2 regions of the Paenibacillus sp. FSL R5-0636 genome follow, and region 2 is predicted to be linked to the other one. Evidence: riboswitches for the same ligand, from Rfam matches in the RefSeq annotation. Region 2 holds a riboswitch; the other holds the start of a gene.
What was found. Region 2 has a riboswitch for cyclic di-AMP ahead of MKX34_RS00545 (C40 family peptidase). Riboswitches for the same ligand answer to the same signal wherever they lie in the genome.
Positions count from the first base shown of each region.

Region 1: another riboswitch for cyclic di-AMP. It lies ahead of MKX34_RS27175 (TrkH family potassium uptake protein); the one in region 2 lies ahead of MKX34_RS00545 (C40 family peptidase).

Region 1 covers NZ_CP150232.1:5,937,497-5,941,585, forward strand. Annotated here, with positions in the region: gene MKX34_RS27170 (TrkA family potassium uptake protein) at 40-711, opposite strand; gene MKX34_RS27175 (TrkH family potassium uptake protein) at 725-2,083, opposite strand; cyclic di-AMP (ydaO/yuaA leader) riboswitch at 2,148-2,323, opposite strand; gene MKX34_RS27180 (CPBP family intramembrane glutamic endopeptidase) at 2,644-4,089, shown strand, end outside.
Region 2 covers NZ_CP150232.1:112,858-116,946, forward strand. Annotated here, with positions in the region: gene MKX34_RS00535 (GNAT family N-acetyltransferase) at 1-215, opposite strand, end outside; gene MKX34_RS00540 (C40 family peptidase) at 404-856, opposite strand; cyclic di-AMP (ydaO/yuaA leader) riboswitch at 901-1,043, opposite strand; gene MKX34_RS00545 (C40 family peptidase) at 1,406-1,834, opposite strand; cyclic di-AMP (ydaO/yuaA leader) riboswitch at 1,892-2,030, opposite strand; gene MKX34_RS00550 (hypothetical protein) at 2,248-3,078, opposite strand; gene MKX34_RS00555 (M1 family metallopeptidase) at 3,090-4,089, opposite strand, start outside.

The sequences.
Region 1 (4,089 bases), 1.2 Mb from region 2:
CCCAAGTAGAATTCACTACTTTTGAGTCAGCTTCTTTTACTATGATTCTTGGTTCACAACTTCACTCTCAAAACGGTCAATACTTTCATTAGGACCAATGAGTACCATAACATCGCCTTCACTTAAATAATCATGGGCAGTTGGAGCGACGATTATTCCGCTTTCCCTATTTAGGGCAACAATGCTGCAGCCATATTTAGCTCTTGTATTTAAATCGGACAAGCTTCTGCCGTTCATGCAGGATGGCACGGTCAGCTCGACAATTTTATAATCCTTGGACAGTTCAATATAATCCAGCAAATTGGGCGTCACCAGCTGGTGTGCCACACGAATCCCCATATCCCGCTCCGGAAAAATAACCCGATCAACCCCCAGCCGCGACAGAGCGCGGCCATGAAGGATGGAGATTGCCTTAGCCACCACTTGCTTAACTCCAATCTCCTTTAACAAAATGGCCGCCAGAATGCTTCTCTCCATATTGTCACCAATCGCAACAATCCCACAATCAAAGTTCCGTACACCAAGCGAGCGCATAATTCCCTCATCTGTAGCATCTGCTACTACCGTATGCGTCAGCTGATCGCTCATTTCCTCCACGCGTTCTTCATGGTGGTCAATGCCGAGCACCTCGTAGCCCATTTCCATCAGCTCAAGCGCCAGGCTTGAACCGAAGCGACCTAAGCCGATTACTACAAATTGCTGTGCTTTCATTTCTAATTAACTCCTATCCAATAATTATTTTACCTTCAGGATACTTATACAGTGGTTTACCCTGTTTGGGACCGAGTGCATACGCCAAGGTTAGTGGACCTAGCCGACCTGCAAACATCGTCAGACAGAGTAGAATCTTACCGATCGCTGACAGTTCCGGAGTTAGCCCCATAGTCAGTCCTACCGTAGCAAAGGCGGAGGTCGTCTCAAACAAGATTGCCAAGAAATTACTGTCTTCAGTTGTGGAGAGTATCATCGACACAGAGGCGATTAACAACAAAGCCAGCAGTGTGATCGTTAATGCCTTGTAGATGCGCTCTTGAGCCAGCCGATAACGGAACAACACAACATCTTCCCGTCCACGCAGCATAGCAATAACAGCACCAATCATCATCGTAAAGGTTGTTGTCTTGATCCCGCCGCCCGTTGAGCCTGGAGAAGCACCAATAAACATAAGAATCACTATAAAAAATTGTGTAGCCTGCCGAAGTCCAGCAATATCAACTGTGTTCGCGCCAGCCGTACGGGGAGACACGGATTGAAAGAAGGCTGATAATATTTTACCGCCAAAATTCAGTGAACCTAGGGTACGAGTGTTAGTAAACTCGAATATAAAAATAACCAAAGCTCCGATCAGAATCAGCCCTGTGCTGGTGGACAGGACAACTTTACTATGTAGAGACAGCCTGCGGGTTACCCGAAACTCCACCAGATCTGACATTACAATAAAACCAATCCCGCCGGAGACAATCAGAAACATCACAATAATATTCACAAGCGGATCATATACATAATCAGTTAAACTGCGAAAATCCCCAAAAATATCGAACCCCGCATTATTAAACATAGACACCGCATGAAATACGCCAAAATAAATCGCTTTTCCAAGTGGCATATCAAAAGCCCAGCGAATAGACAGCAGCAAAGCGGCACAGCCTTCTATGACAAGAGAATATATAAGGACTCTCCGGATCAGTCGCACAATTCCTTCCATAGAGCCTTGATTCATGGCTTCCTGTAGGATTAGCCTGTCCCGCAAAGAAATTTTACGCTTTAACACCAGTGAAAATAGAGTGGCCATGGTCATAAAACCTAAGCCGCCGATCTGGATCAGGATCATAATTACGGTTTTCCCAAAAATCGTGAACGAAGTTCCGGTATCCAGCACAACAAGCCCTGTTACACAGGTTGCCGAAGTTGAAGTAAATAATGCATCAATAAATTCCACGGAATTCCCGCTTGTGCTTGAAATGGGCAACATAAGCAGCAAGGCCCCTATCAGAATAATCGATGCAAAACCAAGCACCAGTATCTGCGGCGGCGAGAGCTTCAGAAACTTAAATTCAGAAATCCTGCGAAACTGTGAAGCCACTATGCTCACCTTCTTATCAAAAATTCCAACAAAAAAAGCACTGGAAAACCAATGCTAACTTGGTTCCTGCAGTAAATTAGCCTACGAGGTTAGCTGACGGATTCGGACTGTGCAGGCTGCCCTATTCGTTCCTAGAACGAAATTCACCCCTGATGAAAGTGCCATTTATCTTGTACACTCCACTTTTCATCACTTCTTATGGTTCCCCCGTTTTCACCAGAAATTCGGCTACTATACAATTGCATACAAATTATATACGTTATTTAGTGAATTCACAAAGACACAATTAATGCTCATTCACATGAAAAAATGCGGTTTAAAGAGACTGCATCAAATGGAGTACCTTTTCTCATCACTTTTCCGTGTTTTCCCTGCAATTACACCGATTCTCACCATTCGTACACAAATGAACACGATAAAATTCATGGTATAAATTCACATGACTATTCTATACTATCTCTATTACCCATAAAAAGGACATATAATGTTTTTTGTAACCAGCCAGGCACTAATACTATAATGGAACATAATATTGTCAGTACATAACAAGGAGGCGTTACATGAATCCCGTCGGCCAGCCCCTACAGCAACGTGCCCTCTCCAAGAGGCTCATCATCTCGGGCATTATCGGTCTTATTCTATTTATTATGTTTCAGATTTCCCCTTCGCTGCTAAGCAGCTCTACAGGGGAAGATACCACCGTCATTAGCAAGGCAGAAGCCCGTGACCAAGCCGTATTATTCGCAGAACAAAAGCTCAATTACACCGAAGCACCAAACGATCAATGGAATGTACTTTACGAGACGGACTCTTCCTTTTATGGTTATATGTCTCGCGAGAAGCTTGTGGAGGACTACACCAAGAAAAAATTGGATCAAAAATATCCTTTTGATGTCTTTCGTGCAACGCTTACTCCTTCAGCGGAGCAAGAGCCGCAAATCATCGTTGACCTCAATATGTATAACGGTAAGATTGTCGCTTTCTCAAAGGCTGCAAAAGTTGCCTCCGAAGAGGGGTCAGGCATCGCTTCCGTTGGTGCAAAAGAGGACAAGGGAGCTGACCTCACTCTAGCGCAGAAGGAGAATCTTGCTCGTCCTTGGCTTCAGGAATGGGAAGTAAATCCTGCCAAGCTACAAATTGAATCGAATACAGGAAGCCATGGGCTAGTGTATACGGATAGTACTGTTCAGGTCGGCGAATCCTTATTGCACTATTATTTTGATTTCAGTGGAGAGCAGGTCTCCAGCTTTAATGCCGGATTCACTGCACCAGCTTGGCATACCTCCTACGTACAAGGACAGACCTCTTTAGCGGAAAAGCTAACATTATTCGGTTACGGTATACCCACACTGATTTTAGGAATTCTGGCACTCGTCTACAGTATTCTTAGAAGAGAGCATACTTCCTTTAAACGTGGAGTATTCCTAAGCTCAGCCTATTTTGTAATCATGATGATCAGCACCTATAATATGCTGCCTGAATCTACGGGCGAAGGGCTAGAAGCACAGATTACCTCTGTCATTATGTTTATCATTTATGCTTTGTACAGCCTGCTGATGTCCTCCTTGCTCTACTTCTCTTTAGTGGGCGGCAATGGCTTATGGCGAAAAGAGGAAGGCATGAACCCTTGGCCCCGCGCCAAAGAGCCCGGCTATGGACAATATGTGTTGGACAGTATCCGGGCTGGTTACATCTGGGCTTTCGTTCTGCTAGGGGTGCAGACGGTTATGTTCATCATATTATCGTTTACCTTGCACAATTGGTCTACTACAGACGCCACCCAATCTCCTTATAACATGAGATATGCTTGGCTTCTGCCTATCGTCGCATGGCTCGCTGGTTTATCTGAGGAAGCCATTTATCGCTTTTTCGGAATTCCTATGCTGAAAAAGGTGTTCCGGAACACTTTTGTCGCTTGCTTGATCACCACGCTGGTTTGGGCGTTTGGCCATACGTTATATCCGATCTATCCCATCAGCTCCCGTCCCATTGAGCTGACCGTAATC
Region 2 (4,089 bases):
GCGAATCCGCACAAAACCTCATTTTCATTTAATATGGAGATATATTGTTCCTCCCGGAGCTGCGGATCACCAAACTCGATGCCAAGAGCCTGCATCTGCTCCCACGGCATCCAGCCATAAATATTATATGGGGGCGTATAGCTCCACTTACAAATAGCTTCTCCGTGAATTGCCTCCATAGGAACAACATGAAAAGTTACCGAGGGATTTATCATAAGGTCAACGATCTCCTTTCACGAGGACATTGCTATATTACTAATTATATACAAAATGGGGGAGGTTCGACTCAGAAACTTTATATGAGGGGAATGTTTTACAAATTATGAGAGGGGTAAATAAGTAATAAGACAAAAAAACAAGCTCTCCTCCAAGAGTACCTTGGAAAAGAGCCTATGTACGTTATTTATTGCACATCATCATTGTCTTCCGATTCAGCAGCAACCGATTGGTAAGCGTCTGTGCTCATAATGCGCTTGGCACCAACGTAGCGTTTCACGTAGTAGCTATCACTCAGAGAGCTAATCGTAACACCGCGTGAGGTAGAAGCGTGTGCGAACTTACCTTCACCGACATAAATGCCGACATGGGAGACACCTTTGCCACTTGTATTGAAGAATACAAGATCTCCGGCTCTTATATCATCACGGGAGATTGCTGTGCCCATTTGATATTGGGAACCTGATTGGTGTGGAAGGTTAATGCCAATCTTATCAAACACATACATTGTAAATCCGGAGCAATCAAATCCGTTAGTGGATATACCGCCGGATACGTATTTAGTACCGATGGCCTTGTCAATCACTTTATCCATTTTGGAATCTGCGAAAGCGCTTCCTGCTCCGATGGTGAGGATGATGGAAAAGCTTAGTACTGCTGCTGCTAACTTCTTCTTCAAAAGTGTATACCCCTTCCAAATGCCTACGAGGTTAGCTTAAGGGTTCGGTTGAAGGTCCCCTATGACCCCTCTATATAATGGAGGTCAATTCACCCAAAGTTGGTTCCCCCGTTTTCCTAATAGTTAGGAAACTCGGCTCATACTGTTGATTAGGATTAGCTTGTAATCAATACATGACAAAACCTTTGTAAATAACAACTTAATGATTACAAAAATGTTACTAAAATCTCACTGCGCTAATTGTAACAAACAGAAAGCCGCTTGGCAATCGTTTTTAACATATTAATGCAGAAAAATTGGCATTTTTACGGTAGAAAGGCATATGTAAGCGTTAATAATGACCTAATTTTTAATATAATTGCAATTTTTATCAAATAAACGTGTTTCAATTGGGCTCTAATAGTGTAAAAATATATTATGGAATAAAGAAAAACCCGAATTTGATTACGGGCATAATCAGATTCAGGTTCATATAGTTGTAATTGTGAGGTTATAGTTGTGAGGAAGGTTTCAATCGAAGGCTACAGCTTGATAAGCTGAAGTACTCATTACTCTTTTAGCGCCAACATAACGATTGGCCCAGTAGGCCTGACTGAGTGAAGTGATGGTCACTCCACGCGAAGAGGACGATTGTGCGAATTTTCCGTTTCCAACATAAATGCCGACATGGGATACTCCATTGCCAAGTGTGTTAAAGAACACTAGATCACCAGAACGCAGATTGCTTTTGGATACAGCAGTTCCAACGCTATATTGAGCTTTTGATGTACGAGGTAAAGTAAGACCCACATTCTTGAATACATACTTTGTAAATCCAGAGCAATCAAATCCGGCAGTGCTTGTACCTCCGGTTTTATAGGCAACTCCAATAGTCTTTGAGATTACAGAGTCCATTTTAGAGTCGGCAAAGGCGCTTCCTCCACCAATAGATAATGCCATTACAAGTCCTAGCGCCGCAGCGACGCATTTTTTTCTTAAATTATGTCTTTTCAAAAGATGTACTCCTTCCAAGGCCTGCGAGGTTAGCTTAAGGGTTCGGTAGAAGATTCCCTATGATCCCTGTAAAGCGAGATCAATTCACCCAAAATATGGTTCCCCCACTTCCCGGTGCAAAGGAATTAGGCGTGTTAAGCACCAGAGAATGACGTTTCGACAGTTACACTTACGATAAATACATTTAGTTATGTAGGAATCGTTTCAATTGATTACAAAATTGTTACTAATAGCACAGGACTTATTGTAACAGAGCTTTTACGATTTTGCAAATACTCTTAAGTTATCCGTAATGAGAAAAAGTCCCAGCTCCTGAATACAGGAATTGGGACCTTTTTATTATGTCAAATAAGGTTGATTTATTGTGGAAATGCTTTGCTACGCCATAGATGATATTGTGCAGAGATTCCCCACATTTTTAAGAGCGTAGAAGGTAGTGGTGAGATTTGCCGTATTATAAGTGCCGGTAGGCCGGGACAGAACAGACCCGTCAGTCCGCACACTAGCAGTAAGAGCAGGCCTCCCGCCCCAAGTACAATGGAAACACCTATAGCAGGAATCAGTGACCGCAAGCAGATGATCAGTGAGGAGAACATTCCTGTACCGCCGGTGTAACCAAACTGCATATATAGAAGAAACAGGCGCACGATAAAAATATATATAAGCCATGCCAATACGTATGGTACTAAATGAAGTAACAAAGCGTAGTTAAACAAAGAGGATAAGAACAGCCCGTACATTTTTGGAGCAAGCCAGTAAAGCGGCAGCAGGGTCAGCACCCATTCGATTAGGCTAAAGACTAAGACAGGTAGTCCATAGATCTTCATGCCAGGGAAAAAGAACAGTCCACGCTCGCCCTTTCGCTCCTGGTGGAGCTCATGCAGCAATCCTGCCCTTATGAAAGGGGAAAGCAGAAGTCGCAAGACAACAAGCGCCAGAAGCATCCATAACCAAGTGCGTATCGCAGGGTCCGTATTCAAGCTGAACTGTCCCTCGATATAATACAACAGTCTGCCCATACCGCTGCCTCCGGCGTCTTTATCCGGATAGCGCAGTAGAATTGGAATAATAGCAGATCGGATGAAACCATACATAAAGTAGCCCCAGATCAGTCGGTAGATGAAGAGCAGAATTAAAATATAAAATTGCTCCTTCATGCTTTGCCAGCCGCGGGTTATCGATGTTCTCACAATCATTCACCTCACCAGACAAGAGTTCCGAGCACGGTTTCAAGTAGTTTAGTTACACTTAATGTCCAGCGAGAGAGCGTCTTGGGCTCTATTTCCGCCAGCCTAAAGTTGTTTAGATGTTTGCTCTCCAATAAGATGGAATGTTCAGGGTCAATCTCAGCAGAGAGAAGAGGCTTATCGCTTAACAATTGAAACGTAGTCTCTGCTCCTTCACCGTTCCAGACCCGCTGCACCGAAGAGCTGTCGGCGAATGTGAATTTCACGGGAACATCAACGTAATGGCTCCCTTTGTTTGAAATCTTCACTAATGATTCGTAGCTTGGAGCATCGCCGCTGTTATTTTTTTTAAAAGTAATCGTATCTACTGAGAAGTCAGGCGCTCCATCACCATAAATGTAATCATCGAAATAGGCCTGCCATGATTTTTTGGTTACCTTCTCAACGACTTTCTGAAAATCTGACGTAGCAGGATGCTGGAAACGGAACTTACGAGCGTAGGAGGACATGATGTTGTTCATTGCTTTGGTACCTACCTGGCGTTCGATATCTTTAAGTACAAGCTTGCCGCGGATATAAACATTTCGGCTATAGGAATCCGCCCCTGCATATTTCCACGTTTCCAGATTTAACGGCTCAGGTATAGTCACCAGGCTGGCCTGTAAAGGCAAATTAGACTTGATACCGTATTCTTGCTCCATAAGTCTGTCTTCGGCATAGGAAGTGAAGCTTTCATCCAGCCAGGCTTCCTCGAATTCATTACTGGCTACCATACCGTAGAAGTATTGATGGCCGATTTCATGAATGACGGTTCTTTCAAGTGAGGTATCTGGAGAAGAATCCGCGGCCCCAAAGGCTGTAATAAGGGTAGGGTATTCCATTCCTCCAGCACCGTTGCCCTCCTTAGGTGGGACGACAATAGACAGCGTAGAGTAGGGATAAGGACCATACCATTTGCTGAAGTAGGTCAGGGCAGCCTTGGCAGCCTGAAGGTAACGCTCTTTTAAATCTTTG